2 regions of the Lacticaseibacillus zeae subsp. silagei genome follow, and region 2 is predicted to be linked to the other one. Evidence: predicted binding sites of a transcription regulator. Region 2 holds the regulator's gene; the other holds the start of a gene.
What was found. Region 2 encodes LexA, which represses DNA repair genes until DNA is damaged. Its sites were predicted from a motif close to CNAACANNTGTTNG; they were not measured.

Region 1 (10,565 bases), 310 kb from region 2:
TCGATTCTGTTCATTCGTTCGACAACCAATACAGTTTGGGAAAACGGGGTTAAGCAGCTTGAGCAGTACACTGACGTTTTAAAAAACAATGCTGTCGATGAAAATACTTACGTGATCAATGCGCGCTTTATCCAAAATGCCGAGGAGATCCTCAGTGATCAACACGTGCATTTTGTTATTTATGATGCGAACAACGTAGCTAAGTATCCGGTTTCACAAAAAAGCCCGATGGCAGCGATTAAATCAAGTTACTGGAAAAAGTTAAAACAAGGTTCAGCCGTTGCCGTACCGGAGCTGATGACGAATCCTGTGAGCGGCCGGTCCCAAAATATGACGATCTATTACCAGCCGGTTTTTTTGAGTGAGAAACTACTGTTTGTCATTGCGGCATTTGCACCGGTCGAGCAAATTCAAAGCTCGATTAACAAGACCGAGCACAACTTGTTGATTGCTTTTGTTCTGTCAACGTTAGCAGCGTTCATTATCAGCTACTTCATTGCGTCGTATCAGGTGCGAAGAATCAACCAACTGCGCCAGGCGACCCATCAGGTGGCAGAAGGTAACTATGATGTGACTGTCAAAATGAAAAGCCGCAGCCATGACGAAGTGGCAGAGTTAGCGGATGATTTTCGCGACATGGTGACATCGTTGAAAGCCAGTCAGCAGGAAATTCAGCGCCAGGAAGATCGGCGTCGCCAGTTTATGGCGGATGCGGCACATGAAATGCGGACACCGCTGACGACGATTAACGGCTTGTTGGAAGGGTTGGCTTACGACGCGATTCCCGAAGAGAGCAAAGGGAAGAGCATTGAACTCATGCGCAATGAGACCAATCGCTTAATCCGACTGGTCAATGAAAACCTTGATTATGAAAAGATTCGCACGAATCAGATTCTTTTGAGCAAACATACCTTCAACGCCCGCAAGGATCTTGATAATATTGCCGAACAACTGGCACAAAAGGCCGAAGAAGCTGGCGACAAGATCACGATTGAAGCGCCGGAAAAGCTGCCGACTTATGCCGACCACGACCGGTTTGTTCAGATTTTGTTTAATATTGTCCAAAATGCGGTTCAGTTTACGCAAAATGGACAAATTACCATTAATGGGAAATTAGGCTACCACCAAACCGAGTTCAGGGTGAGTGATACCGGTATCGGCATGTCCAAGGATCAAATGAAGAACATTTGGGAGCGGTATTACAAAGCCGATCCTTCGCGAAAAAATACGAAATATGGCGAGTCTGGTCTGGGAATGGCCATTGTCCACCAACTGATGGGCTTGCATGGCGGCACCATTGATGTTGATTCTGAATTAGGATCCGGCACGACCTTTACCTTGATCTTCCCGGATGAGGAGACAGCGCCTAAGCAAAAGAAGCAAACCGATTCGAAACAATCGGGCGATTCAGCTAGTGACAAACCGGACTCGACGAGCAATGCCGCCAGTGATGCGGGGCAGCAGGCCAAACCGAACAAATAACACGTCTCCAAGATGTCGTTTAGTGCCAAAACAAAGCACCACGCAACTGTGGAAACGTGTATAATAAAAATTATTATTAACAAAAGGAGACAATTATGACCATTCGACGAATACAGCAAAACGACTTTGCCGAAGTAGACGCGTTATTGCAAACCGCATTTAGCGGCAGCAAGCGCGGCTATCACGGGGAAGCAGCGTTAGTCGCTGAGTTACGACGCACCGCCGATTATGACGCGGCGCTAGAAGTGGTGGCGACCATCGACGGTCATTTGGTCGGGTACGGATTGATGACTGCAGTCACTATTACACCTGATGCCCATATGCAAGGAGTGGCCTTGGCCCCCTTGGCCGTTGCACCTGATTATCAAGGTAGCGGGTTAGGGATGGCGATTGTTTCGGAGCTCGATATGCGGGCAACAGATCTACGTCGCGATTTTGTCAGCGTCATCGGCGATCGGCAGTTCTTCGGCCGCATCGGTTTTCGTAGGGCCGCAAACTATCGCCTCGAACCACCGTTTCCGATCGTGGCCGAAGACCACCTCATTAAGGAGCTGGTCCCAGGCGTTTTAGCTAGCGTGCGCGGGAAAGTCAATTACGCGCATCCTTTTTTAGCTGAAACATTGGAGTAACATCTAAGCGTTAACAGTGATGAGCTGCGGTTAAAACCGCAGCTCATTTTGTCGGGCAAGAGGTGTTACTTTTTCTTGTGACTCCTGGACGTGTCGGTGACGTGGTGTGCCATATGTAATGCACCGATGCAAAGTCCACCACTAATGAGACCGCTGCCCATTAACGCATCATCACTCAGGTGCGGCCAGTATTCGACAAACGCTATAAACGCGATGATGATTGCCACTGTTAGTAATTGCCAAGATAAATGATACGGTTGCCGCATCTTCATTCAAAAGCCCCCTCATGCTTTTCCCTTCAAAGACACCATCAGCCTACTGCAAAATAGCATACGTTTAAAGGTTCGTTGATGAAATAAGTGCAGCTATCGAGCTATCACGGAGATTGCCTAAAGTGGAATTGACAGCCCTTGGCGAAGTGTTATAAGTAAAGAGAGCTTATTTTCCCTGAAAGCATGTCAAATCTTTTACAATTTGACGATTGCTTTTCAGAAGTGGCAATGACTGTTACAATATGAACATATTCGAACGGATGTCTGTCGGTGAGAAGCGGTTGCTGGCAGTCGGTTCATTTTGGGGGGATTCGCGTGAAGCAGTTTTATATTGTTGACAGTTCGATTCTTCCGGACGTGGTCGGCAAAGTGATTGCCGCGCGGGCATTACTCCAAAATGGCGAAGTCAAACAGGTGAGTGAAGCGGTCAAGCGAGTCGGCATTTCCCGCGGCACTTATTACAAGTACAAAGACTATGTGTTTTTACCAGATCATGAAATGGCATCGCGTAAGGCGGTCATTTCATTGATGCTTCATCACGATCGCGGCATTTTGTCGGAAGTTTTGACTGTGATGTCACAAGCCCAGGCCAGTATCGTGACCATTAACCAGAATATTCCGATCCACAACTGGGCGAGTGTTGTCATATCATTCGATATTTCAGCGCTGCAAGGAACCCTTGATGATCTTGCCACTAAACTTGGCGGCATTCGCGGTGTCAGTGATGTGCACCTGATTTCCATTGAATAAACAGCATGTTTTTGGAGGCTTTATGAAAATAGCAATTAAATTGTTGCTCTGGGTTTTAGTCGCTGGCGTTGCTCTATTTCCAGCGTTGTTACTGATTTTGTTTGTGATCGGCCTAAGCGTCGTGATTTCCGGCGCCATGGCAGTTAGTGCTGTTGGCTTTGTTTTGGGCATCATTTTTGTCGCGCTAGTGGGCTTGAGTATTATGATTCCAAGTGTTTTGCTCATTATTCGCTTCATGACTTTTCGGACGGTTAATGCGCGTTTTCGGCATGGCAATCAACGGGTTGTCTTGCCAGTAAGCGTCAGGTTAACGGGTCGTTCCATTTACCACGCAATTTATGAGAACTTTAAGGCAGGACGGCGCCAAGGAAAACATTTGGTGCAGGCGTGGAGTTTTGGGTTTGAAACTTACTTCCATGAAGATCTTCAGGCTTATCTAGCAGATCAGATTCTTGCCCAGCACGGCCCCGAGATGGCTGAGGCCTTTGTGCTTGATGAACGCCACTCTTATACGATTGCCTATTAATTTGATCAGTGGGTTTGGTGGTATCGGGCAATTAGTGCTGAGCATCAGGGAATAGGTTGGGCATAATTCATGTTCACGCTTCAAAAGCGAGCATTTCTGGAATTTGGAGTGTTCGTTTTTTGTATCTCCAAGGTAATTCGGTAGGGTTATTAAGATGTTAGTGCCAAAGCGGAGCAACCGTAGGCCAGATGGGGCTCAGCAGTGGAAACAACACAGCGACCGGTCTTTGTTGCTGATGTTGTTAGGCGACTTTGAGACAGCGGTTTTCTGGCTCAAAGCGCCGTCTCCGCTCTAGCTTCGCGTCGCCACCCCAGCTGGCCGGAGATTGCGGAGTTTGGCACGTCAAGGGAATTATTGCCTAAGTTTTTCCATGTCAATATCATCTTTTTGCTAGTTGTAGTAGGCACGCAGTCAGACTGCCAAGTAGGTCATCATTCATCAAGACGGGCACGTCGTTGAATGATTCGGTTGGTTTGCGGCCAGCGCATGTCTTCAAAACCGACAAATTCAATGGTTAATTGGGTTTGTTTGCGTAACAAGCCAAGGAAAGCCTCTAACTGGGCAAGATCATAGCCGTGCAGACTGTGCAACGGGATCGAGCGCTGCCGCTGGTCCTTGGGTTGAATGTTAAAAAAGAAGTTGAACGCTGGCGTGTAGGTCTGATTCACCAGTGAGATCCAATACCGTGTGTTTCGTTTGCGCTTAAATAGTGGCGTTAACCGTTCCATGATGATTTTGAGGTCTTTAGTCATAGCTATTGCCGCCATTGTGTCCTCCTACCAGTGATGCACGCTGAATGGCTGTACCACCATGCATCGCGCTTTTGGCGTACACCAACGCCTTGAAACCAAAGCGACTACGAATCGTATCGAGTGTTCGTTCCAGATCGGTGGCCTTGATTTGGCGATCGACCGGTTCAAAAAAGTTAAGCTGTTCGCCGGTATCAGGTGCCAGACGGGATGTGAAGACGGCGACATTGCGAATGACTTCACCATGCCAGTTCTTTCGAAAAATCTCGCGCAACGCTGCAACAATGTCGGTGTTGCGATTGGTTGGCAAAATTCGCTTTGCTTGCGTAAAACCGGACCGACCGTCTTGCTGGCTTTCTGCATACGAAAACCCGATACCCAGTGAAAGCTCACCGGCACGTTTATGATGATGGCGTAAGCGGGCTGCGACCTGTTCACCGATTTCTTTGATGACAATTTCGATTTCGAATTGATTGCTATAGTCGCGCGGAAGCACTTGGGAATTACCGATACTTGGCTGGCGGGTCACGATGCGCTTGCTGATTTTGGTACGATCAATGCCCCAAGCGGTTGCAAACAGCTGAGTGCCGATAATGCCCATTTCCTGTTTTAAGGCATAGGGATTCGCATGAGCGAGTTCGTACATGTTTGTGATGCCCATGCGCGCTAAATGCGCTGCTGTGCGGTGACCGATACTCCAGACATCGGTCATTTCTGTGATTTTCCAGATAGTATCCGGGACAGTCGCATACTTAATTTCGCCAAGTAAATCAGGACTGTGCTTGGCATAAACATCGAGGGCAATTTTGGCTTGTACCGGATTTTCGCCGATTCCGACCGTGGTCCGCAGACCTAGCTGCCGTTGAACCGTCGATTGAATGAGCTTGGCAACTGTCCCTGGTGTTTTTCCAAACAGTCGCCAAGTATGGGTCATATCAAGGATGGATTCATCAATCGAGTAGGCCCACAGATCTTCATCGGCAACAAATTGACGAAAAATATCGTTAATGGCCAGATTTTTCTGAATGTAGAGGTTCATGCGCGGCGGAACGACAATCAAATGCGGTTCGTTGGGCAAATCGCGCTGGCGGCTGACATTATTTTTGAGACCGTACATTTTTTTGGCCATCGGCGAAGTCGCCAAAATGAGCCCGCCATTCGTATTCTCCTGTTCTGACATCACGACCAGTATGGTTTTAAGCGGATCAAGTCCACGCTCAATGCTTTCGACTGAGGCGTAAAAGGACTTATTGTCAATCAAAAAAATGACCCGATGCGGTTCGTGTGGATAATCATAGGCCATGAAGATCACCTCTGTTTATCATTATACGAACATATGTTTGCTTAGGCAAGTTATTTATTTTTGGGGAGATGCGATAACGCGTTTTCCGGCGCAGAAGTCGGCTCACGCTCAGCTATAACGCGTTCCCCGGCGCAGAAGCCTGCGTATAAGGACCTTGGTCGCAATGGCCTAAGCCCGGGCCATCACGCCCAAGGCCGCTTATACTTCGGCTTCTAAGCGCGCCGGCTCATGCTCAGCACCACATAAAAACCCCTGCTGTGCATATGCACAAACAGGGGCATCGATGAAGCGATCAAAATGCGAACATCTAGCGCATGCAACCGCCCATGTGCCAGGACGAAATGCCGCGCATCATGCTGCCGTGGGCAATGCCCATGCCACCGCCATTGTTAAAGACTTCCAAAATGAACAAGGCGGCAAAGATGGCGGCAATGACGATTAACGTGACCACTAATGGCCGCCACTTATCTGATGTCATACTATCCGCCTCCTAACGAATTAAATTCGGATACTGCCATTAGTATAACACCATGGCAACAATGGCAAATAGGATACGGACAAATCAGTCATCGCGTTCCCATTTAATTTTGAGATTGGTTTCGATCAAGTCGTCATCATCAAGGACGAAGGGTTCAACCGTGCTGCCGCCATCAGACTTGGTGAACTTGATATTGAAGACATTGCCGTCACGATAAACGACTTCCCACTTACCGTTACTTGGCGTGCCGTTATTGGTTGCCGTATAAGTGCCATCACTATTAAAAGTGAACGTTGCCTGGTCGCCTGATTCCCAGCGGCCCACAATGCCACTGGTGGAATGATTGTCGTTGCGTTTTGACGCGTCGGAAGGATACTGGCGTGTTGTTTTCGTGACGCCATTGTCATCATAATCGTCATCGCTATCATCGTCGTGGGTATTGCTATCCGGATGTGAATTTTGCGATGATGCGGAACTGGAAGATGTGGCGCTGGAAGAGGAAGCCGTTGCTGCATCTAAGGTTAGATCCGATGCCTGGCCTTTGAGCGGGATCACCACTTCCCGTGTGAAGTCTTTGGTTGAACCGTCATGCGTGCCGCTGAGTTTAAGCGTGTAGACGCCTGGCAGTTGACCGGTGATGATATATTGGCCGTCATGCGCTTTGGCTTGCGCCGGCGTGCCGTTCAGCGTGAGTGTGGCATTTTTAAGGTTGGTTTTGACGACGGCATCGGCTGTCCCTAATTTGACTTTATATTTTGGGAAAATAAGCAGTTCATGGCCTGCCTTGACAATCTGAACCGGGCCGCTGGTCGACTTAGCCATAATCATGCTATGCAGAAGACTGCGATCGCTGCGGTTTTTGATGAGTTGCGCAAGGGGCTTCAAATCGTCCTCGTGTAACGCCGTACCATCGCTGGCTACCGCGACTTCCGCCATATCATCGGCATCCCCACTGGTCATTTCTTCGGCCAGCTCAGTGACTTGCCGATCCTGACTGTAATAAGTCGCGCCAGCAAAATAAGCGATTCCCAGTATTAAGATCACGGCAATCCCGGTTACGAGCAGCCAATGCCGTGGTGACCGCGGCGGACGGCGGCGCTCAGCAGTAGCCGACGTTGCAGAAGCGGCGGGTGAAGGGGTGGCAGGTGACGATTGTGAATTGGCTGCTTCTTTTTGACTTGTGCTTTGCGCCTGTTGCCGCGCAGCACGCAAATCAAAGCCGCAGTTTGGACAAAAGTCATCGTCAGGGCCAATCGGTTGGCCGCAATTTGGACAAAATTTTAAAGATGCTTGCATGGATCATTCCTCCAAGATTTTGATAAGTAGGGCAGCGATTTGATCATGCCCCTGTTGATTAGGATGAAACGTATCACGCGGACCGTTAGCCGCAAAATCGGGAATGGTGATACCAGCCGGGCCGGTCACATCATCATGGCCTTGCCAGATCGTCGCCAAGTCAGCCACCGGCACGTGGTAGGAACGGCCAATCTCTTTGACAACAGCGTCAAATTTTAAATCCGCGGCGGCATACGGCCCGTTGTTCGGCGACCAGGTTGTCATGAGGATCAGTTGGGCGGTGGTCTTTTCCTGCAGCGTCGTCACAATGGTTGTGAGGGCTTGGCGGTAAGCAGCAAGGGTAGATGGCGTTGCACCACCCACAGCGTCATTGGTGCCAAACTCGATCGTCACTACGTCCGGCTGCTGCGCCACTAAGCCTGACAAGGCCGGGACGCCGAGATTGGTGGCAGTTTTACCGACTTCGGCAATGCCTGCTTCAGTAACGGTTTTTCCGGTTAATTGTCCCAACTGTTGGGTAAAAAGCGAGGTGAAGCGGCTGGCTTTTTTGTCTGCAAAAAGGCCGACAGAAAGGCTGTCGCCAAAAGGTGCGTAAACTAAAGTATCTTTCGAGCGAACCTTTAATTTAGCTAACGGCGTCTGCGGTACCGATGATGTCTTCTGTGAAGCACTTACTTGGCGCGAACTTGCGGATGTCGATGCACGACTGGATTTAGTTGCATGCCGTTGAACACCGCAACCGGCAGTTAACAATAATAATAAAAGTCCCAACCCCACCCAAACTTTTTTCATAGAACCACCTTTTTTGAGTCACTGTTTCTCTGACTGCTTTCTTTAAGTGTATCAGAGTGACCTGTCAACGCAATGAATATGCAATAACAACGAATGACGGAAATCTCGGGTCAAGCGGGAATCTAAAATAAGCATTAAATACCGCCTGTTTTGGCCGATATCGTATCTTGCCGGCACTCACGCTTAGGCCCAAAGTTTGGTACAATAGGTCAAGGAATTTTTCACTTGGTTTTTCTGAAAGGACGATTCGTTAAATGGTAATGGATGCCGCATTAAAGGGTATGAACGATAAGCAGGCTGAGGCGGTACTGGCCACCGAAGGACCGGTTTTAATTATGGCAGGTGCCGGCTCTGGCAAGACCCGGGTGTTAACGCACCGGATTGCTTATTTGGTAGAAGAAAAAAACGTCAATCCATGGAACATCCTTGCCATCACCTTCACGAATAAAGCAGCTCGTGAGATGCGTGAACGGGTAGGGAAACTCGTTGATCCCGAAATTGCCCGGGACATCTGGGTCTCGACCTTCCATGCACTTTGCGTCCGGATTTTACGGCGGGATATCGACAAATTGGGCTATAATCGCGCCTTTACAATTGCCGATCCGGCTGAACAGTTGACGTTGGTTAAACACATTCTGGCGGATTTCAATTTGGATCCCAAACGCTACGACCCCAAGTCGATCCTGGGGGCCATTTCGAATGCCAAAAATGATTTAATCGATCCGCAGACTTATGCCGATGAACAGGCTAATAGTCCCTTCACCAAAATTGTCGCGGAAGTTTATGCGGAGTATCAAAAACGGCTCCGTAGCGATCAGGCGTTGGATTTTGACGATCTGATCATGCAAACCATCGTGTTGTTTGAAAAGGACAAAGAGACACTGGCATTTTATCAACGTAAATTCCGCTACATTCACGTTGATGAGTATCAGGATACAAACGAGGCCCAGTATCGACTCGTGTACATGTTGGCGGAAGGTTACCACAATCTTTGTGTTGTCGGGGATGCGGATCAGAGCATTTACGGCTGGCGTGGTGCCAACATGCAGAACATTCTGGATTTCAAAAAGGATTTTCCTAAGGCTCGCGTGATTTTGCTTGAGCAGAATTATCGCTCCACGAAGACCATTTTAAGTGCGGCCAATGACGTGATTAAGAACAACCTGAATCGTCAGGTGAAGACGTTGTGGACCGAAAATGGCAAAGGTGACAAAATCACGTATTATCGCGCCCAAAGTGAAACTGACGAGGCGATTTTCGTCATTCGCCGCATCGAAGAAGAAATGGCCGAGCATCATCGCCACTATGGTGATTTTGCGATTTTGTATCGAACAAATGCCCAGTCGCGTGCGATTGAAGAAGCATTCGTCAAGTCCAATATTCCTTACAAAATGGTGGGCGGCCACAAATTCTACGATCGCAAGGAAATTCGGGATGCCCTTGCTTATTTCCGGTTGGTCGTCAATCCTGAAGACGATATGAGTTTCACGCGGATTGTGAACGAACCTAAGCGCGGCATTGGCAATACCAGTGTCGAAAAGCTGGAAGCATTTGCCAGCCAGCACGGGTGGTCGCTGTTGGAAGCAGCAGCCAATGCCGAACTCAGTCCCATTTCCGGCAAAGCGCGCGGTAATCTGGCGAAGTTTGGCAAAATGATTCAGGAACTCGGCACCCGCCGCAAAGATTTGAATGTTACGGAAATGATGCAGGCCATTTTGGATGAAAGTGGTTATCTGGATACGTTGCGGGCAGCACACACGCTGGAAGCCGATACCCGAATTGAAAACCTTGAAGAACTGCTATCGGTGACGCAAGGATTTGACGAGCGCTATCAGCCGGAGAATGAAGACAGTGACATTTTTGTCGACTTTCTGGCCGAGCTGGCGTTGTTGTCGGATCAAGACGAAGTAGAAGAAGATGCTCAGGAAGTCACCTTAATGACGTTGCATGCGGCTAAGGGCTTGGAATTTCCGGTTGTCTTTTTGGTTGGCATGGAAGAAGGACTTTTCCCGTTAAGTCGGGCGGCCATGGACGAAGGCGAGCTGGAAGAGGAGCGGCGTCTGGCTTACGTTGGCATCACGCGCGCCAAGCAGAAGCTGTATCTGTCCAATGCCTATGCCCGAATGCTATATGGTCAGCGGCAAAATAATCCGGCTAGTCGTTTTATTGAAGAAATCGATCCGGATTTGCTTGAAGTGGTCGGCGGTAATCAGCCAAAAAGCGATATTCCGTTTATTAACCGAACCGATCGGGCGTTTAGTTCGCCGTATAGTCGTCATGCCGAGACT
Region 2 (10,565 bases):
AGCCGAATTCCGCACCCGCCAGCTTAAACGCCTTCAGGAAGCTGCCGCTGAAACCCAGGCAGCTAGCGAAACACTAATGGCGACTTTAATCAAGACAACCGTCTGGCAACAGGCCAAAAGCATCGGCATCACGGTCAGCGGCCCTTTTGAAGTCGCCACAGCGCCGATCATTGCTGCGGCACATGCTGCTGCTAAAGCCGTTTTCTTACCGCGCGTCATGCCAAAACGCCAGATGGTCTTTCTGCCAGATCCCGGCCATGAGCACCTCGTCAAAAGTGCTTTTGGTATTCCCGAACCTGCCTACCAAGCCGACTTGGTTGAGCCGGCTCCGGATCTTTTAATTGTGCCCGGAATCGGCTTCTCATTGGCAGACAGATATCGTATCGGTTTTGGCGGCGGCTACTATGATCGCTTTTTAGCCGAATATTCCGGCCACACCTTAACACTGGTTCCGCCAGTCATGGCCTTTCCGCAGCCTGATTGGCCAGTTGATCCGTTTGATGTCCCGATTGAAACCTTAATACTGGCTAACGGGGACATGATTAGGTAACAATTGTATTAATCGATTGGCTGAGCGGCATTTGCCTGCACTTGATATCAAGTGGCTGGCAGTTTCGTTTTAACCAGTCAAAAGGCGCCAAGCAAGTTGCTTGCCGGCAGCCTTTTTAATTCTGCTTGTGTTTCAAACCTGCTTACCCTAATATTGGGGAAAGGCTTTCACCATATTTCAGGAGGCAATCATGCGACGTGAACGTATTCGAAAGAATCGAAGGAGGCTTTACCTCATATTAACCGGCATTGGTGCGGTCGTTATTTTCATTGGCGTTTTCGTTTGGCTGGTGTTGCGCGGCGCCAAGGTTCAAGGACCGACAGCTTCGTCTTCCGCCACCAGCATTTCCATTTCATCAACGGTCACCAGTTCATTTAAAAGCGGCACTTACACCGCTTCCGGGGACGTCACCGACACCAACGGCGACCACCACGATCTGACGGTTTATGTGAAGTTAACGTCATCCAAAACCTATACCCGTTTAATGATTTTTGATGCGGGAAACCAACCGCGCATTATTAACGATACTGGCGACATCAAACAGAAAAAAGGCAAGTTAACGCTCAGTTCGGCGCACGCTAATGTTTACAAGTATGCCAGCGCGAAAACTTATAAGCACAATCAGCCGACAACAACGGTTGAATATGCCGCAGAAGGGGCAACTGGCACTGTTCATGATTACACCACAGCCTTGAAGAAGGAACTCAACAACACGATTACCTTAAAGGGCAAAACACCGCACAATTATCGTTACCTAACAACCAGCCTGCCGTTACAACGCTCAAAGAAGAAGCTTCTCAGCCTCGATGATTTCAAGACAAAGCAGACTGCTTCAAGTTCTGAGTCAAGCTCAACGACGAGTGAAACGTCAACTTATCAGCCATCGCAATACAGCGAACCATCTTCAAGAGTTTCAGTAACGCCAACACCGTCTACTGCGCCGAGCGTGGAAAGTGAACACAGCCAAGGCAATAGTACCGGACAGTCCAATGGTAGTACTGGTAATAATGGCACATCAAATAATAATGGTACTGAAAATAATAGCCAACCAACGCCGAGCAGCCAAGCCAGTAGCCAGGCACCATCCCCGACTCAGCCAGCTAGTTCTTCCACCGGCAACAGCAACTCCTAACAGGGGTACATTTCCTTCAACTGATTAACGAGCAATGTTTGGGATAATCTTCTCTAACATTGCTTTTTTATTGAACTTTTGGCTTTGAGGCACCGAGTACACACACCGCCAGCAGTCCTCGAATTGTCCCTAACCGAAGCAAGCGTTGCATGGCTTTGACGCCACCTCGCGCCTGCGCTAAACTTGCAGTCATGGCGTGCCTTTTAGGTTCCCCAGCATTTTCATGATTCTTATTCACCAGCCACCGGAGGCTATTATGATCAACTTATCTGCCAATAAGCTATCATCCCGCGAGCAATACAAACTGCTGTCTGGCAGCATCATTCCCCGCCCCATCGCGTGGATCACGACGCAAAGCACGGCCGGCGTCATCAACTTAGCGCCATTTTCATTTACAACCGGCATCTCTAATCAGTTGCCATTGCTATCCGTGTCCATTTTGCGTGATGGCGGGCAGCCAAAAGACACGGCGGCGAATCTTTTGGCCCGCCATGAAGCGGTCGTGCACATGGTGAGCATCGATCTCACCAAGGCGATGAATCAAACTGCCGCCCGCTTAACCCCGGATCAAAGCGAATTGAACCTGATTGATCTGCCACTGGTGGCCAGTACTGAAATTCAGGTGCCTGGGTTGCAAGCCGCGCGTATTCGCTTTGAAACGCAACTTTATCAATATGTACCGATTCGTGATCGTGCCGGGGTGATTATCACCGATCTCTTTATCCTGGAAATTCGACAGTTCCACTTTGCCGATACGGTGCTTGATTTGCCAAGCTTACACGTTAATCCTGCCGCTTTGGCACCGGTGGCCCGCCTCGCCGGTCCTACTTATGCCGAACTTGGTCAAACTTTTATGTTACGGCGGCCAAAATAATTTATAAGGAAGTGTTGGTATTTGACCGCATTTATCTCAAGCGTCTTTGGCGTTCTTGAAATTCTCATTTTGATCATTCTCGGCTATTTCCTTACTGCCCGCGGCTGGTTTAATAACCACTCAAGCAAGGTAATTGCCAAAGTTGTTACCCAAGTCGCTCTACCAGCTTATATGATCGTAACCATCGCATCGAAATTCACTGCCGGTATGCTGCTGCGGTTATTGCCAAACTTGTTGTTTCCGGTCTTGTCCATGATGATACTTTTCGCGTTATCCTTTTTAGTGTGTTACCTGTTAAAAGTTCCAAAGTCGCGAAAAGGCACATTTAAGTCCATGTTTTTCAACTCCAACACAGTTTTTATCGGCCTGCCGGTTAACCTAGCCTTGTTCGGTCCTCGCAGTTTGCCTTATGTCTTGGTCTATTACATGGCCAACACGACGATCTTTTGGACCATCGGCGTCTACCTTATTCAAGGCGATGGCCCCAAACCAGCCCGCTTTAATCTTAAAAAGGCTTTGGGGAAAGTTTTCTCCCCACCTTTACTGGGTTTCATGCTGGGAATTGTGTTAGTCTTGCTGAATATCAAGTTGCCGACTTTTTTGATGTCTGATCTGACTTATATCGGCGATTTGACGGTTCCGGGCTCCATGTTCTTTATCGGCATTGCCTTACACGAAGCTGGGTGGAGTCAACTGCGCCTCAGCAAGGAAGCACTCGGCATCTTCAGCGGCCGCTTCCTTTTTGCCCCACTGTTAATGACGGCACTGGTCGCCTTTGCGCCGGTTCCGACGCTGATGAAACAAATCTTCATCCTGCAATCCTGCATGCCGGTCATGACCAATGCGCCGGTGGTTGCCAAACTTTATGACGCCGATGCTGACTACGCTGCGATCATGGTCACGGAAACCACGCTTCTATCCATGATCGTCATCCCCATCGTCATGACCTGCATCCAATTCATTCACTAGGAGACCACCATTGAAAAAATTAGTTTGGCTCATGTTATTACTTATCCTGAGTGGTTGTTCTCAAGGCACGCCGACTGCCAAACCATCATCAACTCGATCAGCCACCAGTGAACGGACATCAAAGCCGGCAAAAACCCGGAAAAAAGCAAAAAAAGCTGCGCCTAAAGCAACCTTGTCCACGCTGGTCGGTCATGCGTTTGTCCAACAGGATGACCAAAAGAAAGCGATCCGCGTGTTGTCGTCAACCAGTGGCTATTACCTCGAAACATTGTCGAACCAAGATGGTGACTTTGAAAGTACAGATCAAGGTATTTTTGCGGCCCAACTGACTTTAAAGGGAAGGATTTTCACCTTCACCGGCAAAGCCCAACCACAGGCCGCCAGCAACACGGTTCAATTCCAACTTACTAAAAAGGGATTACTGAAACAGCTTCCGGATGGCCCATTTTACAAAAAGGTACCAAAAGACGATCTTGATCAGCTTAACCGTCCTTAATGGTAGCAACTGTCACCTCAACAAAAAAGCATTTGCCACGCACACTCAATTGAATGTGTGCGGCAAATGCTTTTTTAGCTTGGTCTATTATTACTGGCACTTATACAAGCGCAGGACGATACAAACTCACAACAATGCCGAGAATCGTCACATCCGGGAAAAACATGTCTTCCATATCATCATTTTCCGGATGAAGCCGGATGCCGTTCTTTTCTTTGTAAAAACGCTTGACGGTGGCTTCATCTTCTTCGGTCATTGCCACGACAATCTGCCCATTTTCGGCGTCGTTTTGCTTCTTCACAATAATCTGATCGCCATCAAGGATGCCGATCTTGATCATGGAACTGCCTTGAACCCGAAGCATGAACAGCTCATCGGCCGAGTATGGTAGGTCATCCGGCACCGGGAAATAGTCATCGATATTCTCAATGGCAGTAATCGGCACCCCGGCCGCAACGGTACCGACAATCGGAATACCTTCTGCCTGCACGCCGATAAAATCGCGCCCTGCTGCAGTCACTTCGATTGTTCGCGGCTTAGACGGGTCTTTAGCGATCAATCCGGCCGCCAGCAGTTTTTCTAAGTATGCTGCAACGGTACTGGAAGAACTAAGGCCAACTGATTTGCCGATCTCGCGAACTGTGGGTGGATACCCATGATCCTCGATCGCGTCATAGATGGTTTGTAAAATCTGTTTCCAACGTTTTTGACTCGCTTGTGTTGGCATCCGCTCACCGCTCCGTTCTCATTTGTTACACCAAGCATACCAAACCGAACGAACGTTTGCAATCATTTTCGCCGTCGTTACACGAAAAAATCCGCAGTCATCACGGCTGCGGATCATTTCATCAAATTAGTTATGCAATAATGGCATCTTATGCATCTGACGCCGATCACATCTGCTCTTGATGACTGCATAGAAGAAGCTTAGGAAAATATCCAGAGCCATCAACAAGATGCCGGCCGTCGCATAGTTGCTAAATAACAGCAATGTTGCGACCAGGGTCAGAGTTATTAATGTCCATTTAGCCCCGCGAAGTAAATTCATATGGGGTCACTCCTCTCCGTATCGGTAAAACCGACATTGACTCACCGTTTTGGTTGTGACTTTATCATACCTGATTTTTTTGATTTGTAAAGCTTTTGTATATGTAAAATTTACATTTGACGCCCTTATTTAGGCATTTTTAATATTTGTAACGGCTAATCGGTGTTTTTGTAAATTTATTGTAACGGCGCCGATACCTTCTTCGAACCATTTTAGTTAACCCTAGCCTCGAAAAATCATGGCTAGTCTAGTATCATTGTTATACGGAAGCATCCGACGTCTGGCGGGTAGAAACTTCGAAAAAAATGACTCACGTGCAATCAGCTGACTTGTAAAAAAACGGCAACTGCACGTCGAAGCTTTCTTGGTTTACCACAGATCTCATGCTCGACTTGTCGTCTTTTGTAAAGGTTACTAATGACACCGCTGATTAAATCGCGTCATAACCTTTAACGTCCTTAGAGGAGGATCGCCTGTGAAACGTACCGATTCATGGTTCTACCGCCGCTTCATCAACAACAAGTTCATGGTCTTCTTAATTGACCTGCTTTTGGCCCTGCTGGTTATTTTTGTTTTCACCAAAATTGCCTGGGTATTCCAGCCTGTGGTCGATTTTCTCGGTATCATCGCGCCACCGTTCATTTTCGCCGGCATTCTCTTCTATCTGACAGTTCCGATCATTAATCGCCTTGAAAAAACCGGGCTGCATCGCGGTTGGGCGATTGCGTTGCTCTTCGTCGTTTTGATCGGCCTTCTGGTCTGGGGACTGTTGCGTTTCCTTCCGGCGGTGAGCAACCAAATTACCAGCATTGTCGATTCGGCACCGCAAATTTTTACGGAAATCGGTAAATGGCTGGATGACTTGAATGATAAGCAAAATGTTTTATCGCAGCATGACCTCAACAACATCGCCAGTGAAGTCCAAACGTTCTTCACTGGCAAACAAGGTGCTTTCGTCACCGGTACCATCTCGCAGCTGCAAAATCTGATTGGCATTGTCGGCAATGTTGTCATCACGATTTCGACAGCACCGATCATTCTCTTCTTCATGCTTAAAGACGGCGACAAGTTCACGCCGATGGTGCTGCATATTATCCCCACCAAGTTACGTGGGTCCGTCAAACAGATGCTGCACGAGATGAACGAAAAAGTCGGTTCATATGTTCAGGGCCAAATCACGGTCGCGCTGTGCGTGGCCATCATGTTCATGATCGGTTACTCGGTGATTGGCTTGCGTTATGGCTTAATTTTCGGCTTGCTGGCTTGCCCATTGAACCTGATTCCTTATTTCGGGTCAGCGTTGGCAATGATCCCGCCACTTATCATGGGCGCGTTGACGTCGCCGAAAATGATTCTCGCGGTCATTATCGTTTTCTTCATTGAATGGTTAATTGAAACGCAACTTATTTCACCACTGGTCATGGGCAGCAAGCTTGAATTGCATCCCATTACAATCGTGGTGGTCTTGCTCACGGCCGGTAATCTCTTCGGTTTAGTCGGTGTCATCCTTGGCATTCCGGGTTTTGCCGTTTTGAAAATTGTCGTGACCCGATTCTTCAGTTGGTACCAGCAGGTTTCCGGTTTGTATGAAACCGACAGCCCGACTGATGACGTTGATCAAAAAGGAGTCTCTCATGAATAGTTTTAATGTCTTACTGATCGGCTTAGACATCGTGTTGATTGCCCTCGCTGGTTATTATCTATATTGGCAACACAAAATTAATTTTGCCTCACGCTATGCGGTTTCACAACTCGTTTGGGCGGTGTTGCTTGGCTTTTGGTTCATGACAACCCGCGTTAACAACATGCCGTATATCGTATTCATTTCAATCTTCCTGGTATTGTCCATTATGGCCGGAACAGGTGGCTTGGCCCCGACTCGGCTTATCGCAAACGGCTTGCTTGCCCGAGTCATTCCATACACCAACATGTCTAGTATCACGTTGACACCTGTCAGTCTGCCTAATGGCCAGGAATGGGTCGTCGCGGTTTTTGCCCTTAGTAAGCGACGCATGGTCCGGCTAACGTTTCAGGCAAGTCTTCAGAACCTGATGACCGAGTTAACCAAGGTATTACCCAAGACAGTACCAGTTACTGTGCAGCGAATGAACTAGTCGCAGTCTCATCATTGTTGGGCACTTAAAAAACGCTTCGGAAAATTTTCCGAAGCGTTTTTATCATTGATCAGCCAGGACAAAGCCCGTTTATTCATCTAATTTTCTAATGGCCAGCAGTGCGACCAGTGCTAATGCCAATCCAGCACCAGCAATCAACATCTGCCATGGCGTTGTCGTATCAAGGAAGAAGTAGTCAATGAGCGCCAACATCAGCGCCGCAAACAAAAGATCTACCCAGAATCGGCGCCACCGAGTTGTCGCCGCCGCATCCAAAAATAACGCAATACCAATCAAGGCAGCCAAAACAATGCCGAAACTAATCGTTGCAATGGTACCAATGACATCATCTGGCCGCATCGTATACCACGCGAAGAATGCAAAGCCTGCCGCTGCCAAAACCAAAACAACGATCAGGCCGATCAATTCACGCTTTGTACTCAATTTTTTCACGAGCTGCCTCCTTCGTCATTGAACGTGCTTTTTCATAAGAGCGTGAACCAGCCCGTTCAGAAACCGGAGTGTAAGTGGCCTCGGGCGTGATGGCCCGGGTTTGGCCATCGCACCCGAGGTTCTTACACGCAGGTTTCTGGGCTGGTGAACGCGTTTTCTACAATATCTTGCATATTTTACCAAACAACCACTGCATTTCCAACTCTCTTAATAAAAAGGTTACAATAGCAACAGATAACTGATCAAACGAAAGGACGATTCAGATGCCAAAAAACATTGCCATCGGCTTCACTGAAGGCCTACCCATTACTGAACCCAATAGTTTTCAAAGCTTCACCCTACCAGTACCGACACCGGAACCCAATGAAGTTATTGTACAAGTGGCTGGGGTCTCGGTTAATCCGGTTGACACCAAACGCCGCCAAACCGCACCACGACAAACAACACCACAGATTCTCGGGTACGATGCAGTCGGCACCATTACCCAAATCGGCTCCGCCGTCACTGCCTTCCACGTTGGCGATCGTGTCATCTATGCCGGAACTACCCGCAAGCCCGGCAGCGATCAACAATTTCAGGCTGTTGACGCCGATCTGATCGCTTTGGCGCCAAAACAAGCACCCACTGCTGACCTGGCAGCACTGCCGCTTGTCGGTTTGACCGCGTGGGAATTGCTTTTTGAAAAAATGGGCTTCATCCCGGAATATAATGCCAACAAAGGCCAGCACTTATTGATCATTAACGGCGCCGGTGGTGTCGGTTCGATGCTGAGTCAACTGGCGCGGTGGAGCGGTTTAAATGTTTTGGCAACTAGCAGTCCTAAAAACCATGACTGGTTGCGGGCTCATGGCGTTGCAACGCCACTTGATTATCATAAAGATCTTGTGAGTCAGGTTCACCATGCTGGCGTTCAAACCGTTGACGGCGTTGCCTTGCTTTATCATCCGGAGCCGTATCTGGCCACTGCCAGCCAGTTAATTCGCGCTTTTGGCCACATCGGCTGCATTGTCGGTCCCCAAAGCGGTCTTGATTTGGGCGTTGTCAAAGACAAAGCGGCCAGTTTTGACTACGAGTACATGTTTGCCAAAACCGACTTTGACTACCATGTTGCCACACAAGGTGCGATTCTAAGCAAGCTTTTGACGCTGTATCAAGACGGCCAGATCAAAGCTTCGGTGACCAAAGAATTTACCGGCATTAATGTTGCCAACCTAAAGGCCGCCACCCAACTTGTCGAGGCGGGTCATATGGTCGGCAAAGTCGTCTTAACCGGAACCTTCAGCGACTAAAACTAGTTTCAAAACGCTAGAAGGCATCAGTCAAAAGGCCACTACTTCCGGAACCCCAGTGCATGTTGCAACGCAATCTTGGCCCCTTCCGAGTTAAGTTGTCCCGGATCGTAAATAATGGAGCCATCGCCCATATAATAATGGAACCGTTGTAACACAGCGCGATTGCTAACAGTACGCAACCGCAATTCGTCATTAATCGCCGCCAATAGCTTTTCACTCCAAGACGCCGCCATCATTTCGGGAATATCCCGTTCGGTCACAAATCCTTTATCCATGATGGCATCGGCGCCTTCTTGTTTTTGCACGCGTGTGACCGTATCTGCTTCTTGTTCTGCCATGATGTTCCCTCATTTCGTTCATTTTCAGAAAAAAATCTAAAGCTGACAACCTAAGTCAGGCCGCCTATTTGATTCTATCACACGTTAATGCCTTCCTTGGTTTTCACGTTCGATCGTGTTACGGTTATTTTATTCCAAAAGGAGGCATTTTTGATGCAAGCTGACAATGGAAAATATCACAGTGGTATTGACCCCGTTAAAGCAAAGCGACTGAATCTCCTCAGCAGGCTGGCAACTTTTACCTGTATTTTAATGTATGTTTCGTACATTCCGGAAATCATGGCTAACTTTTCTGGAACACCGGTGAATCCGATTCAGCCGTTGGTGGCCATGATCAATGCCACCTTGTGGACCGGTTATGGCTGGATGAAACCAGCTAAAGACTGGCCCATCATCATTGCCAATGTACCCGGTATCCTGTTTGGCTTAATCACCTTTGTCACGGTTTTTGTCCACTAATCAAGTAAATCTGACGACACCTTCTTGATATGAAGGTGTTTTTTGCTTTACCTAATGGTTGCATCATGTTAATATTACTCCAACAGATGAAGTAATCAGTCAGCAAAATCAAGATCAGTCTCATCTGTATTCTCGCGCACACCAGTATAAAACTCGCAAAAGGAGGAGCGCCGTGATCAGTAGTGATGCCATGCGTGGTTACAACGACGCACTCGTCCTTGCCATTTTGCAACAAGGTGATTCCTATGGATACAAAATTGGCAAAGAAATCCGCGAGCGCACCCATGACCAGTATATGATTCGTGAAACCACGCTTTACGCCGCCTTTACTCGCTTGAGCAAAAACGGCTATATTGAATCTTATCCGGGTGATGTTACGAACGGTAAACCCCGCACTTATTATCGCATCACTCTCAGCGGCCGCGCTTTTCTTGCAGTTAAGGCCGAAGAATGGCATCAGGTTAAGCATGTGGTCGATTTATTTTTGAACTAATTGTTTGCCAAAATTGAACCTTGGAGGATCGCCCATGGATACAATTACAGCTTATTTAGACAGTCTATTTGCTTCTTTTCCGGATAACCCGAAAACGCGCCAGGCCAAAGCCGACATGCTTGCCAATATGCGCGATTATTATCGTGATTTGTTGCGCGAGGGTAAAAGCGAAGAAACTGCAATCGGTGCCGTCATTCGTGCTTTTGGCTCTGTTGATGAATTACGGGAGGATCTAGGGCTAGCGCCTCAGGCTGACCACGCAGACACCGACACAACTACGGAGCCTGATGATGCCGTTTCTGAAACGGAGCTCAGTCATTTTTGGCACATTGCCGACCGGTTTGCGA

Region 1: LACZS1_RS04965 (Y-family DNA polymerase) is a predicted target of LexA. The motif match lies at 5,738-5,751, and genes of this name have one in related genera.

The regions. Positions count from the first base shown of each region.
Region 1 is NZ_CP132484.1:1,022,791-1,033,355, forward strand. It holds gene LACZS1_RS04930 (sensor histidine kinase) at 1-1,482, shown strand, start outside; gene LACZS1_RS04935 (GNAT family N-acetyltransferase) at 1,578-2,111, shown strand; gene LACZS1_RS04940 (hypothetical protein) at 2,177-2,383, opposite strand; gene LACZS1_RS04945 (ACT domain-containing protein) at 2,699-3,133, shown strand; gene LACZS1_RS04950 (hypothetical protein) at 3,156-3,659, shown strand; partial or broken gene LACZS1_RS04955 (hypothetical protein) at 3,820-4,013, shown strand; gene LACZS1_RS04960 (hypothetical protein) at 4,091-4,426, opposite strand; gene LACZS1_RS04965 (Y-family DNA polymerase) at 4,404-5,711, opposite strand; gene LACZS1_RS04970 (hypothetical protein) at 6,019-6,189, opposite strand; gene LACZS1_RS04975 (zinc-ribbon domain-containing protein) at 6,274-7,485, opposite strand; gene LACZS1_RS04980 (SGNH/GDSL hydrolase family protein) at 7,489-8,277, opposite strand; gene pcrA (DNA helicase PcrA) at 8,532-10,565, shown strand, end outside.
Region 2 is NZ_CP132484.1:707,973-718,537, reverse strand. It holds gene LACZS1_RS03385 (5-formyltetrahydrofolate cyclo-ligase) at 1-550, shown strand, start outside; gene LACZS1_RS03380 (hypothetical protein) at 741-1,682, shown strand; gene LACZS1_RS03375 (flavin reductase family protein) at 1,939-2,556, shown strand; gene LACZS1_RS03370 (AEC family transporter) at 2,578-3,525, shown strand; gene LACZS1_RS03365 (hypothetical protein) at 3,557-4,021, shown strand; gene lexA (transcriptional repressor LexA) at 4,122-4,748, opposite strand; gene LACZS1_RS03355 (hypothetical protein) at 4,875-5,069, opposite strand; gene LACZS1_RS03350 (AI-2E family transporter) at 5,545-6,711, shown strand; gene LACZS1_RS03345 (hypothetical protein) at 6,704-7,183, shown strand; gene LACZS1_RS03340 (hypothetical protein) at 7,274-7,636, opposite strand; gene LACZS1_RS03335 (zinc-binding alcohol dehydrogenase family protein) at 7,900-8,925, shown strand; gene LACZS1_RS03330 (hypothetical protein) at 8,967-9,266, opposite strand; gene LACZS1_RS03325 (SemiSWEET family transporter) at 9,420-9,725, shown strand; gene LACZS1_RS03320 (PadR family transcriptional regulator) at 9,898-10,218, shown strand; gene LACZS1_RS03315 (permease prefix domain 1-containing protein) at 10,253-10,565, shown strand, end outside.